4 regions of the Shinella sp. GW821-FHT11G07 genome follow, and region 4 is predicted to be linked to each of the others. Evidence: riboswitches for the same ligand, from Rfam matches in the RefSeq annotation. Region 4 holds a riboswitch; each other region holds the start of a gene.
The links. A riboswitch is a leader RNA that binds a small molecule or an ion and turns the genes downstream of it on or off. The one in region 4 is predicted to bind cobalamin.
Positions count from the first base shown of each region.

Region 1: it holds a riboswitch for cobalamin, as region 4 does, so the genes downstream of both, bluB (5,6-dimethylbenzimidazole synthase) here and AC1RT2_RS12040 (hypothetical protein) in region 4, are expected to answer to the same signal.
Region 2: it holds a riboswitch for cobalamin, as region 4 does, so the genes downstream of both, AC1RT2_RS00370 (ABC transporter substrate-binding protein) here and AC1RT2_RS12040 (hypothetical protein) in region 4, are expected to answer to the same signal.
Region 3: it holds a riboswitch for cobalamin, as region 4 does, so the genes downstream of both, metE (5-methyltetrahydropteroyltriglutamate--homocysteine S-methyltransferase) here and AC1RT2_RS12040 (hypothetical protein) in region 4, are expected to answer to the same signal.

Region 1 covers NZ_JBXARJ010000002.1:321,792-329,082, forward strand. Annotated here, with positions in the region: gene AC1RT2_RS05050 (TolB family protein) at 1-222, shown strand, start outside; gene AC1RT2_RS05055 (diguanylate cyclase domain-containing protein) at 347-1,858, shown strand; cobalamin riboswitch at 1,918-2,141, shown strand; gene bluB (5,6-dimethylbenzimidazole synthase) at 2,188-2,880, shown strand; gene AC1RT2_RS05065 (DUF2865 domain-containing protein) at 2,873-3,967, opposite strand; gene AC1RT2_RS05070 (phytanoyl-CoA dioxygenase family protein) at 4,239-5,303, shown strand; gene AC1RT2_RS05075 (ABC-F family ATP-binding cassette domain-containing protein) at 5,449-7,035, shown strand; gene AC1RT2_RS05080 (glutathione S-transferase family protein) at 7,070-7,291, opposite strand, start outside.
Region 2 covers NZ_JBXARJ010000001.1:67,734-75,024, forward strand. Annotated here, with positions in the region: gene phnF (phosphonate metabolism transcriptional regulator PhnF) at 1-518, shown strand, start outside; gene AC1RT2_RS00350 (class I SAM-dependent methyltransferase) at 520-1,296, opposite strand; gene AC1RT2_RS00355 (pseudoazurin) at 1,296-1,748, opposite strand; gene AC1RT2_RS00360 (ABC transporter ATP-binding protein) at 1,745-2,548, opposite strand; gene AC1RT2_RS00365 (FecCD family ABC transporter permease) at 2,545-3,570, opposite strand; gene AC1RT2_RS00370 (ABC transporter substrate-binding protein) at 3,570-4,577, opposite strand; cobalamin riboswitch at 4,797-5,028, opposite strand; gene AC1RT2_RS00375 (MurR/RpiR family transcriptional regulator) at 5,063-5,917, opposite strand; gene AC1RT2_RS00380 (polyamine ABC transporter substrate-binding protein) at 5,968-7,038, opposite strand; gene AC1RT2_RS00385 (ABC transporter ATP-binding protein) at 7,202-7,291, shown strand, end outside.
Region 3 covers NZ_JBXARJ010000007.1:159,408-166,698, forward strand. Annotated here, with positions in the region: gene AC1RT2_RS15460 (cystathionine gamma-synthase family protein) at 1-801, shown strand, start outside; gene AC1RT2_RS15465 (aromatic ring-hydroxylating oxygenase subunit alpha) at 939-2,183, shown strand; cobalamin riboswitch at 2,235-2,439, shown strand; gene metE (5-methyltetrahydropteroyltriglutamate--homocysteine S-methyltransferase) at 2,525-4,840, shown strand; gene AC1RT2_RS15475 (UbiX family flavin prenyltransferase) at 4,895-5,467, opposite strand; gene AC1RT2_RS15480 (UbiD family decarboxylase) at 5,464-6,975, opposite strand; gene ubiT (ubiquinone anaerobic biosynthesis accessory factor UbiT) at 7,084-7,291, shown strand, end outside.
Region 4 covers NZ_JBXARJ010000005.1:210,456-217,746, forward strand. Annotated here, with positions in the region: gene AC1RT2_RS12035 (glycoside hydrolase family 94 protein) at 1-943, opposite strand, end outside; cobalamin riboswitch at 1,351-1,567, shown strand; gene AC1RT2_RS12040 (hypothetical protein) at 1,668-1,883, shown strand; gene metH (methionine synthase) at 1,970-5,761, shown strand; gene AC1RT2_RS12050 (YeiH family protein) at 5,767-6,801, opposite strand; gene AC1RT2_RS12055 (LysR substrate-binding domain-containing protein) at 6,880-7,291, shown strand, end outside.

The sequences.
Region 1 (7,291 bases), on a different contig from region 4:
CACCCTTCGCCGGACGGAAAACACCTGCTCGTGCTCTCCTACGAGGGCGACGTTTTCGATCATCCCCGCGATCTCGATGTGCGCCTGCGCCTCATGGACATGGACGGCGGCAACGCACGGATTCTGTTCGAGCTTTTCGGCGGGCAGGGCACGATGAACGTGCCGAACTGGTCGCCGGATGGCACAGAATTCGCTTTCGTGCGCTACGCGCCGGCTGGGTGATCCCCATTTCCGGTGAGCGTGAGTTAAGTTTTCACTCACCAGCCCGTTTAAGCGAATTTTGCCGTCTGTCAGTTAGTCTCCTCCCAACAATGCCCGGAAAGGGTGGGGGACAGGCAGGGAAACAATGACGGGCAAGGCTGAACTGGGCCGCACGACGCGGCGACGCGGTGTAGGTTGGGCGATCCGGGCGGCGGCCTTGATGATCGTCCTGCTGTTTGGAGCCGCCAACTATCTCGTTCTGGACCATGCAATCGAGCGGGCCGACAGTTTCGTCGCCGAGACCGAGCGCACCCTGGTGCGCAACGAGTTCAGCCACCAGATCGACCAGGTCGTGCAATACCAGAGCCAGCTCTCCTTCTGGGACAAGGCGTTCAACGAACTGGCGGACGGCATGCCGGACGACACCTTCGTGCGCGACCAGATGCGGGACTGGATGTGGTCCGATTTCGGTTTCTCCTGGATGATCCTTACCTCGCCGGATGGTGAAAAGGTGCTGGGCGTACAGCGCGGTGAAAAGGTTTCCGAGCGCAAGGCCCGCGAAAAGCTGCACTGGGTGAGCGATCTCACCCGCAGGGCCGAGCGCGCCTATCGCGAGGCGCTGTCGCCCGATCGCGGCGGTTGGGTGGTGGCCGGTGCCAAGGCGGATCCGGACCTGCTGACGCCGGCACTGCCCGAAATCCACGTTTCCGGCATGCGGTTGATCGACCGGGTGATGAGCATCGTCGTCGTGCAGGCGGTTATTCCCAAGACACTTTACATCCCCGCGAACCGGCTTGAGCCGACGCTGCTGATCACCGTCAAACCCGTTTCGCAAAAGATGCTGGCAAACACCGAACGGCGCCTCGGCGTGCGCGATCTTGGCTTCACGCCGATCGTGACACAGGAGCCGGGGTTGCTGATGACGCCGGTCGGCGGGGATACCTACAATCCGATGGTCACGTCCTGGCGGCCCAACATGCCCGGATCCTTCGTCTGGCGCTCGGCGCTGCCGCAGATCGCGTTGTTCGTTCTGGTGTTTGCCGGCGTCATGCTGTTCGTCACCCTGCGCTTTTCCGCGCTCGTCCGCGCGCTCCAGCGCAGCGAGACGAAGAACGCCTTCCTCGCACGGCACGATCCGTTGACCGGCCTCAAGAACCGCAGCGGTTTTGACGAGGAAGTGTCGCGCGCCATCAAGAAGGGCGAGAACAAGCCCTTCGCGATCCTCGCGCTCGATCTCGACAGGTTCAAGGCAGTCAACGACCGGCATGGGCATGCAGCGGGGGATGCGGTGCTCCAGGCCGTCGCCAGGCGGTTCTCCGAGCGTGTCGGCCGGCGCGGTTGCGTCGCCCGCCTGGGGGGCGACGAGTTTTGCGTTCTGCTGACCGGCGAACATAGCCGTGAGCATCTGGTGGAGCTTGCCGCCAGCCTCGTTCTGGATGCGCAGATCCCGATCGCCTATGACGGGCAGCTTCTTCTCATTGGCGGCAGCGCCGGCATCGCCCAGTTTCCGCAGCACGGCAAGACGGTGCACGACGTCATGGTAATGGCTGACGCCGCGCTCTATGCTGCCAAGAACGCCGGCCGCAATCGTGCCGTCCATGCCGGTGACATGGACAGGGCCGAGATTGCCGACGCCGGCGAGGCCCGCGCCGCCTAGTGAGCCGCAGATGGACAGGCCCGCGGCGCAAGCGGGCTTGATCGCATCGTCCGGTCATGCGCATATCGCTCCCGTCAGGTGCCCGCTTTTTGCGGGAGAATCGGGAATCCGGTGCGGGCTTGAAAAGCCCAGGTCCGGAACGTGCCCAACGCTGTGACGGGGATGGCGTGCGCCGTAAAAGCTTGAATCGATTCAGGCTTTTGCCACTGGTTGCTCAACCGGGAAGGCAGGTGCTTGCTGCGTGACCCGAAGTCAGAAGACCGGCCTGGCAAGATAGACCGAACCCGCGTGGACGGCGGCAGGTTGTGCGCATTGTTGGGGAGAAAACGATGCGAACCGAACCGTGGGACCCTCTGGTCCGGGCGGGCGCCTTTTCTTGCGAGGACAGGCAAGCCGTCTATCGTGCCATCGAAACGCGCCGCGACGTGCGTGACCAGTTTCTGCCCGAACCATTGCCGGACGACCTCGTCGGCCGCCTGCTGCATGCCGCACACAGCGCGCCGTCGGTCGGCTTCATGCAGCCGTGGAATTTTCTCACGGTGCGCAGCGAGGCGACGCGGCGGCGGGTGCATGCCGCGTTTCAAAAAGCCAATGCCGAGGCGGTGGCGATGTTCGAAGGCGAGCGTCAGGAGCACTATCGCGCCCTGAAGCTCGAGGGCATTCTAAAGGCGCCGCTCTCGATTTGCGTGACCTGTGATCCAACACGCGGCGGAACGGTGGTGCTCGGCCGCACCCACAATCCGCGCATGGATGTCTATTCGACGGTCTGCGCCGTGCAGAACCTCTGGCTCGCGGCGCGGGCGGAAGGGGTCGGCGTCGGCTGGGTTAGCATCTTTCACGACAGCGACGTCCGGAACATCCTCGGCATACCCGAGCATATCGAGATCGTCGCCTGGCTGTGCGTCGGTTTCGTCGACCGACTCTATGCCGAGCCGGAGCTTGCGGTGAAGGGCTGGCGACAGCGCCTGCCGCTGGAAGAACTGGTGTTCGAGGAGCGCTGGCCGGAAACCGACGTCAGTTGACGCCGGCATCGGCCGGACGGCCGAGGTCGATGGCGGATTGGTTTGCCGGCAGGAAGACCGGGCCGACGGTGCGCACCTTGCTGGTCGCCGGATCGTAGTCGCGTTCCTCGATCGTCACCGGCGTCTTGACCGCTGTTTCCGCCTTTTTCGGCAGGGTATCGATCCTGGTGATGGAACCGCCGTCGTCGCCGGTCGATGCCTGCGCAGGGTCGCCCTTCAGCGCCTTCTCGCGCTTGATCATCTCCTGGTAATAGGCCGAGAGGTTGCAGCCGCAGGCGCCGGGCTTGGAAAGGTCACGCGTGCGGTAGGAGAAGGCGTTCTGCAGCTCGTAATAGGGGCGACCGGTAACCGTCGAGGTCATCTGGTCGGTTTCCTGCCCGTTCGTCATCGACTGATAGAAGAGCTCGGTTTCCGTCTGCGGGCACATCATGCTGCAGACTTGCTGGTCGCGGCGAAAATCGAGTGGCGTGGCGCCGGAGGAGATAGGGAAAAAGCCGCCGTCGCAGGTGCGCACGCAGACGGTGCGCAGGTTGCCATGGCCATTGCTGCCGCCAAGCGAGCGCAATTCCAGCCGCCCGCTGCCATCAGGCATGGTGCCGAGCGGCAGGCTGTGTGTTTCATCTGGTGTGCGCAGCGTCTCGGTCGCCGCGACGGGCATCACTTTCGCTTCGTCGTTGCAGCCGTTCGTCTCAAACGAGGCGAGCAGGCGCCTGCGCTTGCCGTCCGTTGAGGTGCCGCCGGCGAATTCGCGGCGCTTCCTGTCGAGGATCTGGAGATTGCGCTCCATCTTGCCAATGACCGACTCCAGCGTGTCGCACGCTTCAGCGTTCGGCCCACCGACGACGATGATGCTGCCGCCCGAACAGCCGAGGCGGCGCTGGTCGCCCTTGGCCTTGCGAAGCTGGATGTTCTGGCGCGCGATGGCGCCGGCATATTTGCGGGCGCTCGACGTATCGACCAGCACCCGGGGCAGGTTGGCAAGCTCAGCCTGGATGCGCTCGCACACGTTCGCGGCCGCCGTGCCGCCGAAGAATAACAGCGGCAGGCCGGTAGCAACGGCAAAAAGAAGACTGGCGCGTCTTTTCAAGTCGTCGATCCCATGAATGTGCGTTTGGGCGGCAATCCCGCCGCATATGCAGGCCTTATCATAGGCTACCGGGGGGGAAGCGCAACGCGCTCCCGCATTTGTGATTAACGCGCAAGAGAAACATGATTTGAATACTCACCTTTTTGGTGAAGGGGCGTAATTGATCTCCCCCAGGGCTTGGTGTAGCACTCTCGGCACATACAACAGCCGGTATGCGCGCTTCTCGCGCAGTCGCCCTCAAGGGGAGACCGGCCCTTGCAGGCAGGTGCACATGCGGATTTCGTCAGTCTTGCTCAGTCCTCTCTACGCGCTTCAGGTCGCGTCCGGCGCCAAATCCTTCGCCGACAATCCCATCATCGGCAGCAAATGGCTGAACAGGAAAGGGCTGCATGAAAAGCGCGTCTCGCTCGCCATGCGCATGGCGGCCTGGCGCCGGACCAAGCTGGAAAGCACGGTCGCGCCGGAATATCGCCGGCAATATGCCGAGAACGGCTTCGTGAAGATCGAGAACTTCCTGTCCCCCGAAGATTTCGCCGCGGTCACGCGCGAACTCGCCGAGCGCGATTTCGAGCGTTACGATATGAAGCAGGGCGCCACAGTCACCCGCCGCGCGATCATCGACGACAGCGACCTGGAAAGCCTGCCGGGCTTCAAGGCGGCGCGCAACGACCCGCGGCTCACCAATCTGCTGCGCTACGTATCGTCCCATGCCGGCCAGCCGCTGCTCGTCGTGCAGGTGGTGATGGCCCTGCCGTCGGTCATCGCCAAGGGCTCGACCGATCCGCAGACCGCCCTGCACAGCGATACGTTCCAGCCGACGGCCAAGGCCTGGCTCTTCCTGCGCGACGTCGAGGAGGAAGACGGCCCCTTCGCTTATGTGCCCGGCTCGCACGAGATGACACCGCAGCGCATCGCCTGGGAGCGTCGCATCAGCGAGAATCCCGATGCCATCGAAAATATCTACTCCGCCCGTGGCTCGCTGCGCATCATGCCTGATGAACTGGGTGCGCTCGGCTATGGCCAGCCGGTCAAGATGACCGTTAAGGCCAATACGCTGATCGTCGCCGACACGCACGGTTTCCACGCGCGCAGCCCGAGCTACAAGACGACGACGCGCATCGAGATTTATGGGTCGCTGCGCCGCAATCCCTTCCTGCCGTTCACCGGCCTGCACCTCGCGTCGCTGCCCTTCATCGCCTCCGGCATGAACCGGCTGATCATTTCGGCGATGGGCCTGCGCGGCAAGCTCGGCCTCAAGGGATCGCCCTGGCATCCCGCCGGCAATGGCAAGGCGGACGAGTGGTCGAAGCGGCTGGATCAGCCGCCGGCTACCTGAGGCTTTCGATCTGCCGAACCGGCCTCGGGCTTGCAAGCCGGCCGGTTCGGCCCTAAATCTCCGGCATCGTCAATGCTGACCGGCTGGTGCACCATGGAATTCAACCCGAACACAAATCGATTTCGTTTTGTTCTCGGGGATTACCATGCTTGCTTCCATCACCCTTTCCAAAATCACGTGGTCCACGCCTGACGGCCACACCCTCCTTTCGAATCTCGATCTGAGCTTCGGTGCCGAGCGCGCGGGCCTTGTCGGCCGCAATGGCGTCGGCAAGACGACATTGCTGAAGCTCGTGACCGGCGATCTTGCGCCACAGGCCGGCACCGTCTCGGTGGACGGCACGCTCGGCCTGCTGCGTCAGTGCGTGCAGGTCGCGGCGGATGAAACGGTCGCAAGCCTCTTCGGCATCGTCGAGGCTCTCGATCTGCTTGACCGTGCAGAGCGTGGCGAGGCGGACGCCGATGCCCTTGCCGATGCGGACTGGACGCTGGAGACGCGGCTTGCCACAGCTCTTGCCCGTGTCGGTCTGTCTGCCGAACCGGGCACACCTTTGACGGCGCTGTCCGGCGGGCAACGCACACGCGCGGCGCTTGCAGCCCTCATCTTCAGCGAACCGGATTTCCTGCTGCTCGACGAGCCGACCAACAATCTCGACCGGGAAGGGCGCCGGGCGGTCATCGACCTGCTTGCGGGCTGGCGGGCAGGCGCGATCGTCGTCAGCCACGACAGGGAGCTGCTCGAAACGATGGACGCTATCGTCGAGCTGACAACGCTAGGCGCCGCGCGCTATGGCGGCAACTGGAGCGCCTATCGCGCCCGCAAGGCGCTGGAGCTTTCGGCCGCGCACCGCGACCTTGCTGATGCCGAAAAACAGGCCACGGAGGTGGCGCGGACCATGCAGGCCATTGCCGAGCGCAAGGCACGCAAGGACAGCGCCGGACGCCGGAAGAAGGCGCGGGGCGATATTCCCCGCATCATGCTGGGCGCCATGAAGGAGCGCAGCGAGTTGACGAGCGGTGCCAATGCCCGCCTTGCCGAAAGCCGGCAGGGGCAAGCTGCCGAGGCGGTGACCGTGGCGCGCGAGCGCATCGAAATCCTCCAGCCGCTGACCGTTGCCGTGCCATCGACCCATCTGGCCACTGGCAAGACGGTGTTGAAGATCGAGAATGTCACGGTCGGTTACGCGCCGGACCAGCCGGTGCTGCGTGATCTTTCCCTGGTGATGACCGGGCCCGAGCGGATCGCGGTGACGGGGCCGAACGGTTCCGGCAAGACGACGCTGCTTGCCCTCATCACCGGCCAGTTGCAGCCCTGGCAGGGGATCGTGCGGGTCTTCACCGACGTCGCCATGCTCGATCAGCGTGTGAGCCTGCTCGATCCATCGCTGTCGATCCGCGACAATTTCCGGCAACTCAATCCCGGCGCAGATGAAAATACCTGCCGTGCGGCATTGGCGCGTTTCATGTTCCGCGCCGATGCTGCCTTGCAGATCGTCGGCAGTCTCAGCGGCGGGCAGTTGCTGCGCGCGGGCCTCGCCTGCGTGCTTGGTGGTGGCACGCCGCCGGCGCTGCTGATCCTCGATGAGCCGACGAACCATCTGGACATCGATTCGATCGAAGCGGTGGAGGCGGGGCTGCGCGCCTATGACGGCGCGCTCCTCGTCGTCAGTCACGATGAGCCGTTTCTGGCGGCGATCGGCATCACGCGCCGGGTGGAACTTGTGGCTGTATGAGGGAAAGGCCGGGCGTTGGCCCGGCCTTCCGCGATCAACCGCGGCCGAAACGCTCGATCACCTCGGCGAGCGGGATATGGCCTTTGAAAGCGCCAGAGCCGGCTGGCGTTTCACCGGCTTCCAGCGCCGTAGCGAAGTTGACCGCCGGGTTTGCTTCCAACAAGCTGCGAACCTTTTCGATGCGCGGCCAGCGGCTTGCCGGTGCCACCTCGTGATAGTCGAGCCAACGGGCGACGCCGATGAGCACCCCGTCCGC
Region 2 (7,291 bases), on a different contig from region 4:
GCATCGAGCGTCGCGACCGCCTGCGCTTCCCGATCTCGCGGCGCACCCGCTTTTCGCAGGGCCTTGGCAATCAGACACGCGATATCGAAGGCAAATTGCTGGAGGCGATGACGGAGCTCGCACCCGCTGTCGTCGCGGAAGCGCTGGGATTGCTGGCAGGCACGCCTTGCGTGCGGATGGAAACCGTTAACAGCGCCGACAAACGGCCGATCTCGCGCGGGACTCATTATTTCCCGGCCGACCGCTTCGCCGAGATTGGCGCGATCTACGAGCGGACACGCTCCGTCACCGCTGCCTTCCGCGAACTCGGTGTGCCGGATTACGTGCGTCGTTCAACGGAAATATCCGCCATCCATGCGGAGGGCGACGACATGCGGCACCTGAAACTCTCGCCCGGCGCAATCATCCTGGTGGCGACGGCCGTCAATACGGACCTCGACGGCACGCCTATCCAGTTCTCCCGCACGCGCTTTGCCGCCGACCGGGTCAAGCTGACGGTGGAACCGGAGCTCGGCTAGACTATTTTCGGCAGCAAAGGATGAAGCGGCGGTAAAGCAGCGTGCGCAGCTTGTTGCGCAGGTCAGCCGTACGGCGCTGCGCTGCCGCGATCGGCGCGTGGGAGCCGATCGTCATATCCCGAAAACCGAGCGCTTCGAGCAGTGGCAAAACGCGTTCGACGCGCAGGCCGTCGCCAAACGGCAGACGCTCCATAATGCTGGAGTGCCGGTCGCTCATCGCGCCGTCATAGAACGGATCGACGCCGGCAAACCTGTCGATGATGGCAATGGCGCGGCTCGCTAGCCGGCCGAGCCGGGTGGGCGCTGCCCAGTCGCCATCGAAGAACAGCAACATGCCGCCGGGTTTCAGCATGCGGTACCATTCGGCAAAGGCCTGTTCCGGCGTGGTCAAAGTCCAGACGAGATGACGGCAGACGATCGCATCATAGCTCTCGTCCGGTTCCATCGGGTTTTCCGCATCGGCAAGCAGGAAGCGAAGGTTTTTAGCGCCGGCATGTTTTTCCCGCGCAACCGCCAACATCGCTTCGGAAAAATCGAGTGCCGTCACCTCATGGCCGAGCGAGAGCAGCAGGCGCGTCACCTCGCCAGTACCGCAGGCAAGCTCCAGCACGTGACGCGGCTCCGGGCCGAGCCGTTCACGGATTGCCGCAGCCCAGGCGTCGAATTCCGGCCCTTGCGGAATGCGGTGACCGAAGGCGAGGTCGAAGGTCTCCGAGCGGCGCGACCAGTAGTCTCGGATGTCTTCCTTGAGATTGCTGTTGGAAAGCGTGCCGTGCATCACTTCCCCTCGCCCGCATCCACGCGGGCAAAAAGGTCGTCGAAGCGCGGCCGGGCGCGGGCCGGTACCTCGACCGTGCGGATCGCATCCGTCAACTCCGCCTCGCCGACCTTCACCAGCATGACCATGCCCATGCCGAAATGCGGCGAGCACTTGATGCCGTAAAAGCCCGGCTGGTCGAAGGTGACCTCGATCTCTTCGTTGATCTTGCCCTTGAAACCGGCATAGCCCTCCGGAACCATGCCGTCGATGCTCGCGGCATTGTGGCTCTTATGGGTGGCAATGAATTTGATGCTGTCGCCCGACTTGATCGCTAAGAAATCCGGCTCGAACACCATCGAGCCCTTTTCGCCACGGTTGCGCATCTCGACCTTGAACGTCTCGGCGGCGGCCGGAAGAGAATGAAGAAAAGCGGCCATCACGGCCGTGGCGAGAAGGAGCCGGATTTTCATCTTGCCTCTGCAACGAGCTTGAGTTTGGCCGGTCGCGGATTGGGCCGGCGGTAACGGATGAAGCAGCCGCCGACGCTGTCGCGCTCGATATCGACGGTGACGCCGAACACGTCGTGCAGACGCTGCGGCTCCAGCACCTTGGCGGGCGCGCCGAGGGCCACGATGCGTCCTGCCTGCATCACGGCGATGCGGTCACAGAACATGGCGGCATGGTTGAGGTCGTGAAGCGCTGCGACCACGGTCAGGTCCTGTTCACGCACGAGCTGGAGCAGGCCGATCTGGTGGCCGATGTCAAGATGGTTGGTCGGCTCGTCGAGCAGCAGGATCGGCGACTGCTGGGCAAGCGCACGGGCAATATGCAGCCGCTGGCGCTCGCCGCCGGACAGCGTGTGCCAGAGACGGTTGGCGAAATGCGCCATGTCCACTTCTTCCAGAGCCCGGTCGACGATGGCATCATCCGCCTTCGACCAGGGTGTTAGCGCGCCCAGATGGGGCGTGCGACCGAGTTCGACGGCCTGGCGCGCCGTGATGCGTTCCGTCGTTTCCGCTTGCTGTTCGACGAAGGCAATGCGCCGCGCGATCGCCTGCCGCCCGTGCGCCAAAAGCGGTTTGCCGTCCAGCGTCACCTCGCCACGCTGCGGCTTGCGGATGCCCGCGATGAGCGCCATCAGGCTGGTCTTGCCGGATCCGTTCGGGCCGATGATGCCGAGAAACTCGCCGGGGCGCACGTCGAGCGAGACATCCGACAGGATTTTCGTGCCACCCGCCGACCAGGAAAGTCCTTTTGCAACCAGTGTCATAGCGCCGATCTCCTCTGACTTAGGATGAGCGCAAAGGCCGGTGCACCGAACAGCGCCGTAATGACGCCGATAGGCAGCACCTGGCCGGGAATGATGACGCGGGACAGCACGTCGGCGGCGATCATGAAGATAGCGCCGATCAGCGCCGAGGCCGGCAGCAGCAAGCCGTGGCGCACGCCGACGACCATGCGGGCGGCATGGGGAATGACAAGGCCGACGAAGCCGATCGAGCCTACGATCGAGACCATGACGGCCGTCATCAACGCGGAAATGGCAATCAGCACGACGTAAACGCGGCGCACCGGTATGCCGAGCGATGCAGCCGATTCGGTTCCGAAGGTGAAGGCGTCCAGCGCGCGGGCATGCCAGAGGCAGACGAGCAGGCCGGCAAGCGCGACCGGCAGCGCCAGCCAGACATCCGGCCAGCGCACGCCGGAAAGATTGCCGAGCAGCCAGAACATGATGCCGCGCGCCTGCTCGGCATTGGCCGCCTTGGTGACGATGAACGAGGTGAGCGCGTTGAACAGCTGGGAGCCAGCGACGCCTGCCAGAATGATCGCGCTGGTGCCGCGCCCGGCGCGCACGGCCAGAACGCTGACCAGAGCGAAGGCGACAAGCGCGCCGATGAAAGCGCCGATCGGCAGCGTCAGCATGCCGGCACCGATGCCGAGGATCGCGACGGCGACGGCGCCGGTCGAGGCACCAGCCGAAATGCCGAGAATATAAGGATCGGCCAGCGCATTGCGCAGTAGCGATTGCAGGATCACGCCGGAAAGCGCCAATGCCGAGCCGCAGCAGGCGGCGACCACGGCGCGGCTCAGTCGGTAGTTCCAGATGATGCCCTCGTCGATCGGCTCCAGCGCATAACCCGCCTGCCAAAGACGGTTCGCCACCGTCTTGGCCACGACATCGAGCGGGATTGCCGTCTCGCCAACCGCCGCGCCCACACCGAGTGCGGCAAGCAGGAGCACGAGCGCCGCGAAAGCGGCGCCCGTCCGGAGCAAGAGGGGGCGATCTGCCATCACTTGGCGAGGCCAGCCTTTTCGACCGCGTCGGCGAGCACTTCGATGCCCTCGATGGTGCGGATCGTCGGGTTCATCGCCTGGGCGTCCATGTCGACCACATAGCCGTTCTTGACCGCCGGCATCAGGCTGGCGACCGGATCTTCCTTCAGGAACTTGTGCTTGACGGCGACGTCATCGGCCGGGAAGCGGCGGCGTTCCATCTTGCCGGCGACGATGATCGTCGGATCGGCCTTGGCAACGGTTTCCCAGCCGACGGTCGGCCATTCCTCGTCGCTCTCGATGACGTTCTTGATGCCGAGCGCGGACAGGATGTAGCCCGGCGCGCCGTTGCGGCCGGCGACATAGGGGTCGATGTCGAGTTCGGCGCTGGAGAACCAGAAGACGGCGGACAGCTTGCCGTCGGCAGAGGCGATCTTCTTGCGGGCCGCGGCCTCGCGGGCCTTGAGCTCGGCGATCACCTTCTCGCCCTGATCCTGTACATTGAAAATCTGCGCCAGTTCGCTGATTTCCTTGTAGATAAGGTCCATGGTGAAGACCGTCTTGCGCACACCGTCTCCGCCACCGGTATTGTCTTTGCCGATGCAATCGGCTGGCGAGGTGTAGACGGGGATCTTCAATTCCTCGAACTGTTCCGGCGTCGCGACGATGCCTTCCGGGCCGACATGCCACTGGAACTGCGCCGTCACGAGGTCCGGCTTCTTGGCGACGACGCTCTCGAAGCTCGGATCATTGTCGGCAAGGCGCTCGACCTTGGCATTGGCCTCCTCGTAACCGGTCAGAACCGGGCCGATCCAGACCGCGGTGCCGACCATGCGGTCGCCGACGCCGAGCAGGTAGAGGATTTCGGTCGAACTCTGGCCGAGTGAGACGGCACGCTCCGGCGCCTTCTCGAAGGTGACCGGACGGCCGCAATTCTCGAACGTCAGCGGATACTGGGTTTCGGCGGCGTGGACCGCACCCGAGGAGAGAACAAAAGCTGCCGTGCCGGCAACGAACGAAAGCAGAGGGGCGGCACGTGAGGCCGCGGCAAAGATGGTCATGGGTTTCTCCCGAATGAAGGACTGCGCAAAAGGCGCGGAGGGACACGGCGGCAGGCAGAAGCCTAGCCGACGCACCAACAGGAGCGGATCGATTGCGGTCGGGAGAAAGCGAGTAGATATCTGCCAGGGGTGGCAGCGAAAATCGTCATGGCGTCTCCGTTCCGGGCATCCCCGCCCGTGACTTGGATTGTTGCTATGACGGCAGGTCTCCTGGCTCACGGATATCTGCTGCCTGTCTGCCTTCCCGCGGAAAACCGCAGTGGCATGACGCATAAACGCGTCCGAGGACAGGCGGCAATCCGCCTACAGTTGCGGGGGCAGCCACGGAATGGGTCCCTGTTGGGTCGTCCGCACCGTGTTCCCTATTAATCCCCTGGGAGTCATCCGTCAGGGAACCGTCGGCCCATCCTTAGTCCGCGCCACTCGGCAGCGTCAAGGCGCGATAGCCGTCAGGTCTCGAAATCCCCGAAGACATCCTGCAGGCGGGTCAGCGTATCGACGCGTTCACTCACCGCCTCGCCCATCACGACGATGATGTTGCTGAGCATGAGGTCCATGACGGCCGTCATGGTGGCGGCACCATCCCACAGCGGACCATGGGAGCCGGGTACGACGAGGCAGATGTCGGAGACCTCCGGCCCCCAGGGGCAGAATTCATCGGTGAGCAGCACGACCTTGACGCCGGCACGCCGCGCCTCCAGCGCCAGCGGTCGCGCCTTGGCGGCGAAGCGGCGCACGTCGTGCAGGAAGAGCAGCCGCCCCTCGACGGAACCGTCGAGCACTTCGGCATAGGTGCCGTTGACGCCATCGACGAACTGGACGCGCGAGCGGGTATAGGAAAGCTGGCTCGCAAAATACTGGGCGATGCCGCGCACATTCTGGTAGGCCGCGACATAGACCTCGCTGGCACCGATGAGCGCGTCGATCGTCTGCTGCCATTCCGGCGCGGTGGTGATTTCGTAGATCTGCCCAAGATTGTCGATCTGCTGCTGGATGAGGCCGGCGAGCAGTTTGCCTTCCTTGCGGTCCTGTTCCAGCCGGTCGACCTGACCCTTGACCTGCCAGGCGGGGTTGGAACTGCCATGCCGCAGTTCGCCCTTCAACTCATCAAGGCCATCAAAACCCATGCGGCGCAGATAGCGGCCGACGGTCATCGGCGAAAGTTCGAGGCGCTGGGCGATGGAACGCGCCGTCTCGAAAGGCAGATCGGCGATATTGCGCTCGATATAGTTGGCGATCAGCTTGTCGGACTTGGACCGCCGGAGGTCATCGGACTGTACGAGCTTCACAATGCGTTTCGACACGTCGCTCCTCCTCGAAGCCCGCCCATCCGGAGACAGGCGGGCCAGCGCTGTCACTGCGCGGTCTTCACCTTCGTCCAGACTCGGTCCAGCTGGCGCAGCGCGGGGCCGAGATCTTCGAAGATCTGGAGACGCGCCATCGTTTCCGCTGATGGATTGATCTCCTTGCTATTCTTGATCTTTTCCGGGGTCAATTGCCGCGCCGGAACGTTGGCCGTGCCGTTGGTCTGTTGCGAGACATTCAGCGCAACGATCTCCGGACGCGTATAGAACTGTAAGAACTTGATGGCGTTTTCCTTGTTCGGCGCGCTCTTCAGCACGCAGGCATCCTCCTGATACATGGTCGCGCCCTCTTCCGGGATCACGTAGCCGAGGTCCTTCTCGTTACCGAAGACATCGACCATGGCACCGACGAAGAAATGACCGGCCGCGACGTCGCCGGACTGCACCATCGGCCGCGTGTCATAAGTGAAGGCCGCGACGTCGGGTTTCATGGCGATGATCGTGTCCGCCGCCTGCTGCAATTCGGCCGGATCGGTGGAGTTGATCTTGTGGCCGTTCAACATGAGGCCGACCGCGAGCACTTCGCGCATGTCGTCGAGCAGCGTGAACTTCAGTCCCTTGGCCTTGACCGTCTCGATCAAATCCTTCCAGCCGGTGATGTCCTTGCCGAGGATCGTGCGGTTGTAGAAGATGCCGACCGAGCCCCAGGCATAGGGCAGGCAATATTCGCCCTTCGGGTCGCTTTTCGCACGCAAGAAGGCGGGATCGATGTTCTTGAAGCCTTCATAGGTGTTGATGTCGGTCTTCTCGAGCAGGTCGAGCTTGGCCATGATGTCTTGCATGTGCACCGACGGGAAGACCACGTCATAGCCCGTGGCGCCGCCCTGGATTTTCGCCAGCATTTCCTCGTTGGAGGAATAGGTCGAGAGGTTGACCTTGATCTGGGTCTCCTCCTCAAACTTCTTCAGAACCTCCGGATTGATGTATTCGCCCCAGTTGTAGACGTTGAGTTCGGCGGCACCTGCCATGCCCGCACTTGCCACGAGGGCGGCAAGCGAGAAGGCGGTATTGCGCGCCAATGCGCGAAGACCGGATGCGCCGGCACGATCAAATTTTGTCATCGATAGTCTCCTCTGATGGTTTGGCCCGTCGAGGCCCCGGCGCTTTCCTTTGCGCCGTCTGTTCCCGTCCCGGCTTCTGTCGGCCGTTGACTTGGATGCGTAAATGGTATCCAGATATCCAAATCGCACAAGCGTTATTTTTATAACATAATGGGGAACGACGATGCGAGATTCCATAGTCCGCCTGGAGAAGGCGGCGAAGGCCTTTGCCACGCCCGAAGGCCAGACGGTCACGGCGCTGGACGCGATCGAC
Region 3 (7,291 bases), on a different contig from region 4:
GTGACGGCTGCGGCCGAGGCGGCCATGCAGAAGGGCCGTGTCTCGGTCATTCTCATCGAAACGCCGGCAAACCCGACCAACAGCCTCGTCGATGTTGCAATGGTCCGCCGCGTCGCCGACAGGATTGGTGAAAAGCAGGGCCATGTGCCGATCGTTGCCTGCGACAACACGCTGCTCGGGCCGGTCTTCCAGCGGCCGATCGAGTTCGGAGCGGATATCTCGCTCTATTCGCTGACGAAATATGTCGGCGGGCATTCCGACCTTATCGCCGGGGCGGCTCTTGGCCCCAAGTCGGTCATGAAGCAGGTGAAGGCGCTGCGTGGGGCGATCGGCACACAGCTCGATCCCCATTCCTGCTGGATGCTCGGGCGCTCGCTGGAGACGCTGCAGATTCGCATGGAACGCGCAAACAGCAATGCCAAGACGGTCGCGGAGTTTTTGCGGGACCACCCCAAGGTCGAGCAGATCCATTATCTGCCCTTCAACGATCCGGCTTCGGCCGTCGGTCGCACCTTTGCCGCCCAGTGCAGCGGCGCGGGCTCCACCTTCTCCTTCGACATCAAGGGCGGGCAGCCAGCTTCCTTCAGGTTCCTGAACGCCCTGAAGATCTTCAAGCTTGCCGTCAGCCTTGGCGGCACGGAATCGCTCGCGTCCCATCCCGCCACGATGACGCATTCAGGAATTCCCGTTGAGGTTCGCCAGCGCATTGGCGTGCTCGAATCGACAGTGCGTCTGTCGATCGGCATCGAGCATCCCGATGATCTGGTTGCTGATTTGGCCCTGGCGCTCGACGGCGCCTAGGCGCGCCGTCCTTTCAGTTCGGAACGCGCAGGACATCGTAATCGATACTATCGATTAATCGTGCGCCTTTCGTGATCTTGCGGAAAGGCATCGCCCCTAAATACTCTGTTGGGCACTGATATTTAGGGGCGCCCAGCATGGCCAATACCGCCGAAGCCGTAATCGACAGGACTGCCGACCGTATCGACTGTCTCGTCGCCGAACATCGGGCCGGCCATGGCCTAGCCCGCGCGTTCTACCACGACCCGGAAATTTACCGGCGCGACATGGAGCGGGTCTTCCGACGCCACTGGCACTGCATCGCCCATGAAAGCGTGATCCCGAACGCCAACGACTTCGAGGTTTTCCGCATCGACACCGAACAGGTGATCGTCACCCGGGCGGCGGATGGATCGGTCAACGCCATTCTCAATGTCTGTCGCCATCGCGGGGCGGAAGTCTGCACCAAGCAGAAGGGCAATGCGCGCGTCTTCGTCTGTCCCTATCATGCCTGGACCTACGGCAATGACGGCAGCTTGCGCGCGGCGCGCCTGATGCCGAAGGATTTCAAGCGCGAGGACCATGGGCTGAAAAAACTCCATGTCCGCGTCGTCGAAGGCTTGATCTTCATCTGCTTTGCCGATGAACCGCTCGATTTCTCCGAGGTGGAAAACCTGCTGCGCGCCACCTGCGGGCAATATGGCTGGGCGAGCGCCAAGGTCGCCTATCGCGAGACCTATCCGGTCGATGCCAACTGGAAGCTGGCCGTCGAAAACTATGTCGAGTGCTACCATTGCGGCCCGGCACATCCGGAATATTCGCAGACCCATGCGCTCGAACAGCCGCTGCATATGATCGAGGCGTTGAATGAAGCGATGGAGGCGCGCACCTGCGCACTCGGCATCGAAGTCGGCTCGGGCAACCACTGGCAGACGTCGCGCGAAGGCCGCGAGGCGATCCATGCCTTCCGCTATGCGCTTTATGACGGCGTGCAGAGCGGCAGCGAGGACGGCAAGGCCGTTGCGCCGCTGATGGGCCGCTTTTCCGATTTCGACGGCGGCGTCACCTCTATCCATCTCGGCGGCACGACTTTTCTTGTCTGTTATCCCGACCACGGCATGATCTACCGCTTCATCCCGAAGACGGCGGGGACGTGCGAGATGGAACTGATCTGGCTCGTCGACGGCAAAGCGGAGGAGGGCAGGGATTACGATCTCGAAAAGCTCACCTGGCTGTGGAAGGTCACGACGGCGGAAGACAAGACGATCATCGAGCACACGGCGCGCGGTGTGCAGTCGCACTATTTCGTGCCCGGGCCGATCGCGCCAATGGAGCAGAACGAGCTTCGCTATATCGACTGGTATCTCGAAGAGATCAGTCGCCCGGACGGCGTGGGCGCATAAGAAAAAGATATAAAGATATCTTTATATCATTGACGAATGACTCCGGACAGACGATGATCCCGCCATCGAGGTTCTTCGGGTTCCGATCCGAAGCTAAGAGGGAATCCGGTGCGACCTTCGGGTCCATGCCGGAGCTGCCCCCGCAACTGTAAGCGGCGAGTTTCGTCCACCATGTCACTGAGGAAGACGCCTCGGGAAGACGGACGCAAGCGCTGACCCGCCCCCGATAGATAACGTCCACGGGCGGGGTGTCCCGGTGTGCCGCTTTTGCGACCGGCCACCTGTGCGCCGCCGTCGTCGATGCGTCATTCCTCCCTGCCCATAACCTACGGGGTAGGAAAATGACCATCAGAACTGCAAATCTCGGTTTTCCCAGGATTGGAAGACATCGCGAGCTGAAATTCGCGCTCGAAGCCTATTGGTCCGGCAAGGCGGACCGCACGTCGCTGCTCGACGTCGGAAAGACGCTGAGGGCGGAAAACTGGAAGCTCCAGCAGGAGAAGGGGATCGACGCGATCCCGTCCAACGATTTCTCCTTCTATGACCACGTTCTCGATACCGCCGTCATGGTGGGTGCCATTCCGCCGGCCTACGGCTGGACCGGCGGGCCTGTCGACCTCGACATCTATTTCGCCATGGCGCGCGGTGCGACCGGCGGCGAGCATGCCGCCTGCGGCCACGCCCATCACGGGCAGGGCGTGCCGGCGCTCGAAATGACGAAATGGTTCGACACGAACTACCACTACATGGTGCCGGAATTTTCCGCCGACCTAGCCTTCGCGCTGACGGAGAACCGGCCGCTGCAAAGCTTCCTGGAGGCGAAGGCGCTCGGTATCCACACCCGTCCCGCCCTCCTCGGCCCGGTCACTTTCCTGAAGCTCGGCAAGACGCGGGATGGGTCGGATGCCCTCGACCTGCTCGACCGTCTTCTGCCGGTCTATGGCCGTATTCTTGCGGAACTCGCCGAGGCGGGGGCGGACTGGGTGCAAATCGACGAGCCGTGCCTTGTGCTCGACCTTTCCGACAAGGAGCGCGATGGCCTGAAGCGAGCCTATGCGGCCCTGTCGAAGGCCGCGCCCGGTCTCCGCATCCTGCTGGCCGGTTACTTCGGGCGTCTTGGCGAAAACCTTGGCACAGCGGTCAGCCTTCCCGTCGCCGGCCTGCATGTCGATCTGGTGCGCGCACCGCAGGAACTGGAAACGATCGCCGAAACGGCACCGGGGACGCTGCATCTCTCGCTCGGTGTCATCGACGGCCGCAATGTCTGGCGGGCGGATCTGGCGTCGCTGGCGCAGCGGCTCGTGCCGATCATTGCGCGCCGCGGAGTGGGCAACATCGAGATCGCGCCGTCCTGCTCGCTGCTGCACGTGCCGATCGATACCGCGCTTGAAACGGCACTCGACGACGAGCTTCGTTCCTGGCTCGCCTTCGCCACGCAGAAGCTTGAGGAACTCGCGTTGCTCGGCCGTCATGCCGAAGCCGGTGCCGTCGAGCAAGGCGGTGCCGTCGCTGCCCGCCTGACCTCGGTGCGCGTGCACGACCCGCTCGTCCAGGGCCGATTGAAGGCGCTGGAGGGTGCGGCGCAGACGCGCAACCTGCCGTTTGGCGGGCGCCAGGCGATCCAGCGCCGGCGTTTCGGCCTGCCGCTTTTCCCCACCACCACCATCGGCTCCTTCCCGCAGACGGCCGAGGTGCGCAAGGCGCGCGCACGCCATGACAAGGGCGAGCTGAGCTATGTCGACTACAAGGCCTTCCTCGAGCAGGAGACGGCCGCAGCCATCCGCTGGCAGGAGGAAGTCGGCCTCGACGTGCTGGTGCACGGCGAATTCGAGCGCAACGACATAGTGCAGTATTTCGGCGAGCAGCTTTCCGGTTTTGCCTTCACTCGGCACGCCTGGGTGCAGAGTTACGGGTCGCGTTACGTGCGTCCGCCGATTATCTTCGGCGATGTGTCACGCCCGAACCCGATGACCGTCGGCTGGTGGAAATATGCGCAGTCCCGCACCGAAAAGCCGCTGAAGGGCATGCTGACCGGGCCGGTCACCATCCTCAACTGGTCCTTCGTGCGCGACGACCTGCCGCGCGAAACCGTGTGCCGCCAGATCGCGCTGGCCATTCGCGACGAGGTGCACGACCTCGAGGAGGCCGGTGCCGCGATGATCCAGATCGACGAGGCTGCCCTTCGCGAAGGCCTGCCGCTGCGCCATTCGGATTGGCAGGCCTATCTCGACTGGGCCGTGGAATGCTTCCGCATCTGCGCCAGCGGCGTTGCCGACGAGACGCAGATCCACACGCATATGTGCTATTCGGAGTTCAACGACATCATGGCGGCGATCGCGGCCATGGATGCGGACGTCATCTCGATCGAGACCTCGCGTTCGAAGATGGAACTGCTCGATGCCTTTACCGGCCGCGGCTATCCGAACGAGATCGGCCCGGGTGTCTACGACATCCACTCGCCGCGCGTGCCCGATGTTGGCGAGATGGAAACGCTGCTTCGCCTCGCCCGCGAGCGCCTTGCCGACGGCCAGATCTGGATCAACCCGGATTGCGGCCTGAAGACGCGCAAGTGGGAGGAGGTGCGGCCCGCCCTCGTCAACATGGTCGAGGCCGCTCGCCGGCTTCGGACGGCTGCAAGCACGCCCGCGGTAGCGTAACACAGGGGAAGCGCCGGTTTTCCGGCGCTTCCCTTCCATGCCCGACCGATGCCGTCAGGCGTGCCAGCTCTTGGAAAGGGGTAATCGGGACAGAGCGAGAAGGTCGATCGCGCGGGTGGCGAGGTGATCCACGATCTCCGCGACGGATTGCGGAAGATGATAGAAGGCCGGTACGGGCGGCATGACGATCGCGCCCATTTCGGTGACGGTGCACATATTGCGCAGATGCCCCAGATGGAGCGGCGTCTCGCGAGTCATGAGCACCAGCCGGCGGCGCTCTTTCAACTGCACGTCCGCTGCGCGCGCCAGAAGCGTGTCCGTGCGGCCTGTCGCAATCGCAGAAAGCGTCTGCATGGAGCAGGGCGCGACGATCATGCCATGGACCGGAAAGGAGCCGCTGGCAATCGACGTCCCGATGTCGTCGTTCGGATGATGGCGATGGACGAGGGACTGAAGTCGTTCCAACGTGGTCGGGTCGCATTCCAGGTCGAGTGTGCGTCGCGCGGCATCGGAGACGACGAGATGCGTCTCGATATCCGCGAGTGTAGCGAGCAATTCGACGATGCGCATGCCGAGTGCGGCCCCGGACGCGCCGGATATGCCGACGATGACGCGCGCAATGTTCATGGCGCGATACCCTCAAGGCCGAGGGAGGCCCAGAGACCGTCGATACGGGCGGTAACGTCCGGTGCCATCGCCAGGATCCGGCCCCATTCGCGGTTCGTTTCGGTACCGATCTTTGTGGTGGCGTCGAGACCGAGCTTGCCGCCGAGGCCAACCTTTGGAGAGGCGAAATCGAGATAGTCGATCGGGGTGTTTTCGACACACATCAGGTCGCGGCCCGCGTCAAAGCGGGTGGAGAGCGCCCAGATCACGTCTTCCCAGCGTCTGACGTCGATATCGTCGTCCACCGCGATGATCAGCTTGGTATAGGTGAACTGCGGCAGCGTGGACCAGAGGCCCATCATCACCCGCCGTGCCTGGCCGGGATAACGCTTGTTCATCGAGACGACCATGGCGCGGTAGGAGCAGTCTTCGGGCGGCAGCGAGAGGTCATGGATTTCTTGGAATTGCCGTTTCACCAGCGGCACGAAGAGTTCATTCATGGCCTCGCCGAGCCGCGACGGCTCGTCCGGCGGGCGGCCGGTATAGGTGGAGAGATAGAGCGGGTTCTTGCGCATGGTGATCGCCGAAAGCGTCATCACCGGAAAGCGTTCGACGGCATTGTAGTAGCCGGTATGGTCACCGTAGGGACCTTCTTCGGCCTCCGCTGTGGCCGAAACCATGCCCTCGAGCACGATTTCCGCATTGGCAGGCACCGGCACGGGAACGCTCACGCCCAGCGCGGTTTCCTGCCGCCGCCCGCCCAGCACGCCAGCAAAACTCAGTTCGCTCAAACCGTCCGGTAGCGGCATCACGGCAGAGAGGATCGTTGCCGGATCGGCACCGATGACCACTGCAACCGGCATGTCGCGTCCAAGCGCCTGCCAGAGGCGGTGGTGACGGGCGCCGCCACGGTGCGCCAGCCAGCGCATGATCAGCCGGTTCCGGCCGAGTTTTTGCATACGGTAGATGCCGACATTGACGTCTGCAGGGTCCTCGGGTGCACGCGTGATGACAAGCGGCCATGTGACGAGCGGTGCCGGTTCGCCCGGCCAGCAGGTCTGGATGGGCAGGCGGTCGAGATCGACTTGATCCCCCCGCCAGACGATTTGCTGGCAGGGTGGACGCCGTGTCTCGCGCGGGTTCATCGAGAACGCGGCCTTGAGATGCGGCAGTTTGTGCCACGCATCGCGCAGCGAGCGCGGCGGCCGCGGATCGCGCAGATCGGCGAGGAAGTCCGCAAGACGCGGCAGGCCACCGACTTCGAGCCCGAAACCCCATTCGATGCGCTCGCGGGTTCCAAACAGGTTTGCGAGGAGAGGGATCGGCTGGACGCGCCCTTCCGCATCGACCGGGCGCTCGAAGAGAAGTGCCGGCCCTTCATCGGCCAGCACGCGGCGGTGGATTTCCGTCATCTCGTGGACGAGAGAGACAGGCTCTGCAATGCGCTTCAGCCGTGCGCGTCGCTCCAAGAGCGCCACGAAATCCTGCAGGCTGTCGTAACGGCGGGGAATGGCGGCATCGGCTTTCATGCCGCTCCCTTGCCGGGAAAAAATGTCGTGGTCTTTGAGCTGGCGCAAACTCCGCAAGCGCAAGGCTCCCTAGGGTCTAACCATTCGTTTCTCGCCGGGGTCCTGTTCATGTCGTCTCTTCCTCCCTTTCTCGCAAAACCGGTCGATATGGCGCCGATCTGGCTGGTCGAGAGGATGGCGCGCCTCGTCTTTTCCGGGGTGCTTAAGGCTCATCCCGGCCTTTTCGAAAGGCTCGGTCCGTACCAGAAGGTCCGCTATGGTTTTTCGCCGACCGACCTGCCGCTGCATTTCATCGTGGTCCCGGAAAAACGTTCGC
Region 4 (7,291 bases):
GCAGCGCTTCGTCGAGGCGGCTGACGCTCTCGAACCAGACGGGCCATTCCGTATCGTCGACGGAGCGCAGGCTCTTGATGAGCGAACTCATCGTGACGTTGCCGGAGGACAGCCGGTTGTTCTCCGCGACGATCAGCTCCTCAAGGTCGCTGCCGCGGCTCTCGATCTTGCGCTCCAGCCACTGGATTACCGCGCCGGAGGCCTGCAAGCCGTCACGAAGCCGGTAGAGCAGCTGGATGACGAAGGTGTTGTCGTCGATGAAGGTCTCCATCGACTGGAGATGGGCAATGCATTTTTCCGGATCGTTGAGCCGGATCAGTTCGTCCGCCACTTCGTTCGCCTTCAGCCGCATCTTGCGCGAGCGCTCGACGCGGCTCGAAATGCGGCGGAGGTTTTCAAGAAGCACGAAACGAATGAAGGAAGGCAGCGCCCAGAGTTCGCCGATCTTCAGCGCATCGACCTTCTGGAAGCCCTGGACGAAAGCCGTCAGGCCGTCATGCGAGACGCTGCTATGCGTATGGGCGACATAGAGCCAGGCGACGGCGAGCGTGCGCGGCATCACCTGCCCCTCGACCTCCAGGGTCGGCAACTGGCGGAAGAAGCGGCGGGGGAAATCGCGGCGGACTTCCTGGATCGCCTCTTCGACGACGTAATAGTTGTCGAGCAGCCATTCGGCTGCGGGGGTGATCTGCACGCCCGCTTCGACATCCTTCGCCGTCGTCTGGTAGACGCGGAAGATTTCCTTCTCGTTTTCCTTGTGCCGGGCACGGAATTCGAAGGGTCGGAAGCCGGGCAGGGCCGCGCGTTTGTCGCGCGCCAGCGCTTCACCGCAATCGGCAAGCTCCTCCAGCGTCAGATAGGTGGCGCGGATCGAATCGTTATAATCGATCTGCTTGACGTCGGCATCGCGCGAGGAGGCTTGCGGCGTATTATGAAGGGGCATGTTTCTGATTCTGGATCCGGCCATGTGGAACCATCCGGCGGCGGCCTTTGCGCTGGACAGTTTTTTGCGGGCAGGGTTCATATTTGTGCCGCGATCAGCCATGGCACCGAACCGCACCCCGGGGGCACTTGACGGTTGGACAGGGCTCAGGCGACACGCTTGTTGGCATCCTGGCCGCGTGGTGCATGAAAACGGCATTTTTTAGCCGTAAGGACAGAGACTTGCAACATGTCAACAGGACTGGATGGCGCAGCATGGACCCTCATCTGCGGATTTGGTGAATCGCCCATCCCTCCCCAAGGGCGAACCTGCGCATGGTGCAGGCGGAAAGCCAAATGCCTGATGCGGGAAAAAGTTCCCGCCCTGTGCATGATAGTCAAAACCATTGACTTGCCGGCGCGCTGACGCCAGTTTGCCGAAGTCAGGGTCTTCCGAGTCGCATGCGGCTTGGAGGCTAAGAGGGAAGCCGGTGCGATGCTCCAGATGGAGTGCCAAGACCGGCGCTGCCCCCGCAACTGTGAACGGTGAGCGACTGTCGATAAAGCCACTGGTCTTTGGACCGGGAAGGCGAGACAGAGGCGACGACCCGTGAGCCAGGAGACCTGCCCTGATACTTGAAACGTCCATGGGCGGGGTGTCCCAGTGGTGCGCTTGCTTGTCGCCTTTCGGCGAAATCCAGCATGCGTGCGTCCGGTCATCCCCCAATTTACCGATTGGGGAAGAAATGCTTGCACTTGATCACAACGGCCTCTCCGGCACCGGAAAGCCGGAATCCGTCTTCATCTCCTGGCTGCTCTGGCAACCGCGCGGCGCCGACCTTGCCGTCGAGGCACTGAAGGAGGTGCAGAAACTCTCCCGTTATGAGGATGCCGATCCGGATATTGCCCGCCTGCGATCGCTTTTCGCCTCGCTTGCCGGTGCAGACCGTCCGCTTCACTGACGCGTCGGTCCGCATAAACGCATATTGACATAAAGATATCTTTATGTGACTTCCGATGCAGTATGATTGCACCGGAGGGCTTTGCCATGGCCAAATCGCACCTGGACACCCTGTTCGGCCCCGAACTGCCGCGCCGCGACGGCCGCGAGATCCTCGCAGCCCTGCAAAAAGCCGCGCGCGAGCGCATCCTGGTGCTCGACGGCGCCATGGGCACGGAAATCCAGACGCTCAAGCTCATCGAGGACGATTTCCGCGGCGACCGCTTCGGCGATTGCGCCTGCCACCAGCAGGGCAACAACGACCTGTTGACGCTGACCCAGCCGGGCGCGATCGAGGACATTCATTACCGCTATGCGCTGGCCGGCGCCGATATTCTCGAAACCAACACCTTCTCCTCCACCACCATCGCCCAGGCCGACTACGGCATGGAGGACATGGTCTATGAACTGAACCGCGACGGTGCGCGCCTTGCGCGGCGCGCCGGCCTGCGCGCGCAGGAAAAGGACGGCCGCCGCCGTTTCGTCGCCGGCGCGCTCGGCCCGACCAACCGCACCGCCTCCATCTCGCCCGACGTCAACAATCCCGGCTACCGCGCCGTCTCCTTCGATGATCTGCGCCTCGCCTATGCCGATCAGCTGCGCGGCCTCATCGATGGTGGCGCCGACATCATCCTGATCGAGACGATCTTCGACACACTGAACGCCAAGGCCGCGATCTTCGCCACCCGCGAAGTCTTCGAGGAAAAGGGCATCGAGCTGCCGGTCATGATCTCCGGCACGATCACCGACCTTTCCGGCCGCACGCTGTCCGGCCAGACGCCGGAAGCCTTCTGGAACTCGGTGCGCCACGCCGATCCCTTCTCGATCGGCCTCAACTGCGCGCTCGGCGCCAATGCCATGCGCGCCCATCTCGCGGAAATCTCCTCTGTCGCGCAGACCTTCGTCTGTGCTTACCCCAATGCCGGCCTGCCGAACGCCTTCGGCCAATATGACGAGACGCCGGACGAGATGGCCGCCCAGATCGAAGGGTTTATGCGCGACGGGCTCGTCAATATCGTCGGCGGCTGCTGCGGCTCGACGCCGGACCATATCCGCGCCATCGCCGCCGCCGCCGCGCGCCATAGCCCACGCGAAATCCCCGACATCCCGCGCCATATGCGGCTGTCCGGCCTCGAACCCTTCACGCTGACCGACGCCATTCCCTTCGTGAATGTCGGCGAGCGCACCAACGTCACCGGCTCGGCGAAATTCCGCAAGCTGATCACCGCCGGCGACTATGCGGCCGCCCTCGACGTCGCGCGCGACCAGGTGGCGAACGGCGCGCAGATCATCGACATCAACATGGACGAGGGCCTGATCGATTCAGCTCGGGCCATGACGGAATACGTCAACCTCATCGCCGCCGAGCCGGATATCGCCCGCGTTCCCCTGATGATCGACAGTTCGAAATGGGAGGTGATCGAGGCCGGCCTGAAATGCGTGCAGGGCAAGCCGCTGGTCAACTCGATCTCGCTGAAGGAAGGCGAGGAAGCCTTCCTGCACCACGCGAAGCTCGTGCGCGCCTATGGCGCCGCCGTCGTCGTCATGGCGTTCGACGAGACCGGGCAGGCCGACACCAGGGCGCGCAAGGTGGATATCTGCACCCGCGCCTACAAGCTCTTGACCGAAGTCGCCGGCCTTGCGCCGGAAGACATCGTCTTCGACCCGAACATCTTTGCCGTCGCCACCGGCATCGAGGAGCACGACAATTACGGTGTCGACTTCATCGAAGCGACCGCCGAAATCACCGCCACCCTGCCGCATGCCCATATCTCGGGCGGCGTCTCCAACCTCTCCTTCTCGTTCCGCGGCAACGAGCCGGTGCGCGAGGCGATGCACGCGGTGTTCCTCTACCACGCCATCCAGGCGGGCATGGACATGGGCATCGTCAATGCCGGCCAGCTCGCCGTCTACGACACGATCGAGGCGGACCTGCGCGAGGCCTGCGAAGACGTGGTGCTGAACCGCGCGCCGAAGGGCGGCGGCACCGCGACCGAGCGCATGCTGGAGATCGCCGAACGCTTCAAGGGCACGGCCGGCAAGGAAGCCAAGGAGCGCGACCTCGCCTGGCGCGACTGGGCGGTCGAAAAGCGCCTCGAACACGCCCTCGTCAACGGCATCACCGAATTCGTCGAGGCCGACACGGAAGAGGCCCGGCAGAATGCGGAACGCCCGCTGCACGTCATCGAAGGCCCCTTGATGGCCGGCATGAACGTCGTCGGCGACCTCTTTGGCGCCGGCAAGATGTTCCTGCCGCAGGTCGTGAAATCCGCCCGCGTGATGAAGCAGGCCGTCGCCGTGCTGCTGCCCTACATGGAGGCCGAAAAGCTTGCCAATGGCGGCAGCGGCGAGCGCCAGAGTGCCGGAAAAATCCTGATGGCGACCGTCAAGGGCGACGTGCACGACATCGGCAAGAACATCGTCGGCGTCGTGCTCGCCTGCAACAACTACGAGATCATCGATCTCGGCGTCATGGTGCCGGCGGCGAAGATCCTCGAGACGGCGAAGGCGGAAAAGGTCGATATCATTGGCCTGTCCGGCCTGATCACGCCCTCGCTCGACGAGATGGTGCATGTCGCCAATGAAATGGAGCGCGAGGGTTTCGATATCCCCCTCCTCATCGGTGGCGCGACGACGAGCCGCGTGCACACAGCCGTCAAGATTCATCCGCGCTACGATCGCGGCCAGACCGTCTATGTCACCGATGCCAGCCGCGCCGTCGGCGTGGTCGGCAGCCTGCTGTCGGCCGAGATGAAGCCCGGTTATGTCGAGACGCTGAAGGCCGAGTACCGCAAGGTGGCCGACGCCCACGCCCGCAGCGAGGCGGAAAAGCAGCGCCTGCCGATTACCAAGGCGCGCGACAATGCCTTCAAGGCCGACTGGTCCGCCTATCGGCCGAAGGTGCCGTCCTTCCTCGGCACCCGCGTCTGGCAGGACTGGGATCTCGCCGACCTCGCCCGCTATATCGACTGGACGCCGTTCTTCCAGACCTGGGAACTGAAGGGCGTCTATCCGAAAATCCTCGATGACGAGAAGCAGGGCCCGGCCGCCCGCCAGCTCTTTGCGGACGCACAGGCGATGCTGGAAAAAATCATCGCGGAAAAATGGTTCACCCCGAAGGCCGTCGTCGGCTTCTGGCCGGCCGGCACCGTCGGAGACGATATCCGCCTCTTCACCGACGAGGCACGCGACAAGGACCTTGCGACCTTCTTCACACTGCGCCAGCAGCTTTCCAAGCGCGACGGCCGGCCGAACGTCGCCCTGTCCGACTTCGTCGCTCCGGTAGACAGCGGTAAGCAGGACTATCTCGGCGGCTTCGTCGTGACGGCCGGCATCGGCGAGATCGCCATTGCCGAACGCTTCGAGCGGGCGAATGACGACTACAACTCGATCCTCGTGAAAGCGCTCGCCGACCGTTTCGCCGAAGCCTTTGCCGAACGCATGCATGAAGTGGTGCGCAAGGAACTCTGGGGTTACGCGGCGGACGAGACCTTTGCTCCGACCGACCTCATTGGCGAGCCCTATGCCGGCATCCGCCCGGCACCCGGCTACCCCGCCCAGCCGGACCATACGGAAAAGACGGCACTCTTCCGCCTGCTCGACGCGGAAAAGGAAATCGGCGTGACCTTGACCGAAAGCTTCGCCATGTGGCCCGGCTCCTCCGTCTCCGGTCTCTACATAGCGTCGCCCGAAAGCTATTATTTCGGCGTCGCCAAGGTGGAGCGCGACCAGGTGGAAGACTACGCGCGGCGTAAGGATATGCCAGTCGTCGAAGTGGAACGCTGGCTCGGGCCGGTGCTCAACTACGTGCCGGCACCGGTGCGGGAAAACGCGGCCTGAGGCTTTCAGGCCGTCGCGAGATCGAGGGCGAGCACCATGGCGTAGCTGGCGGTGACCAGCACGCCGAGCGACAGCACGACCGCGGCCGTCACCCGCGGTCCCGCGCGCATCACGCGCTTCAGGTCGATGCCGAGGCCGAGTGCGGCCATGGAAAGAATGGTCAGCACCGTCGCGACCTCGCCCATCGCGCCCGCCATGGCGGCATCGACAAGGCCGACACTGCGGGCAGTCAGCATGGCGAGAAACCCGAGGATGAACCACGGCACGAGCCGGTGCAGCGCGGGCCTGCGCCCCGTTGCCCCCGCCGAAGCACAGGACAGCAAGAAGATCACCGGCCCGAGCATCAGCACGCGCACAAGCTTGACGAAGGTGCCGATCTGGATGCTGAGGGCGGAGACCGGCGCGGTCGCCGCCAGCACCTGCGGCACCGCATAGACCGTCATGCCCGCCATCACGCCGTAACCCGTCGCCGAAAGGCCGAGTAGCGGCACCAGCACCGGCAGGAGCAGCACGGTGATCATACCGAGCACGGCGGTGAACGCGATGGACGAGGCGACATCCTCGGCGTCGGCGCGGATGACGGGCGCCGTCGCGGCAATCGCCGAATTGCCGCAGATCGAGTTGCCGCAGGCCACCAGCAGCGCAACGGAGCGGGACAGGCCAAGCCAGCGCCCTATCCCGTAACTCGTCATGAGAACCGCCCCCACAACCACGGCAATGGCACCGATCAGCGAAATGCCCATCCCCCCGATCGCCGCAGCACTGACGCTCGCACCGAGCAGGACGATGGCCACTTCGAGAAAGTACTTTGCCGAAAAGGCAATGCCGGGATCGAAGCAGGCGGGTTGACGCAAAAACAGCCGCAACACGGCGCCGATCAGGATGGCCAGCACCAGGGCCTCGATCCAAGCTCCACCCGTCAGGCGCACTTCCAGGTGCTCGGCAAGCACCGCAAGACCGGAGACCAGGCCGGCCAGGGCGACGCCCGGCAGCAAAACACGCGTTCCAAGAAATACTCTGTTGTTAGATAAATTTTCCATGCGCCAACGATGCGCTTGAAAGTCCATTCAATCCATCAGTAAGTATCGGATGTTTCATTCGATTGGATCGAACATATGATGACGCTCGAACAGCTCCGTATCTTCGTCGCCGTGGCGGAGCGCGAGCATCTCACGCAGGCCGCCGAGGCGCTGAACCTCACGCCCTCCGCCGTCAGCTCGGCGATCCGCGTCGTGGAGGAGCGGTATGGCATCGCGCTATTTCACCGGACCGGCCGGCGGATCGAACTGACGGAGACAGGCCATGCCTTCCTGCCGGAAGCCAGGGCGACGCTGGCGCGGGCCGAAAGCACGGACCTGTTCCTCACCGAAATCGGCGGCCTCAAGCGCGGCACGCTGACGCTTGCCGCCAGCCAGACGGTCGGCGCCTACTGGCTGCCCCCGCTGCTCATACGCTTCCACGCGGCCTATCCGGCCATCGACATGCGTGTTGGCAGCGGCAACACGGAGCAGGTTGCCGAAGCCGTGCTCG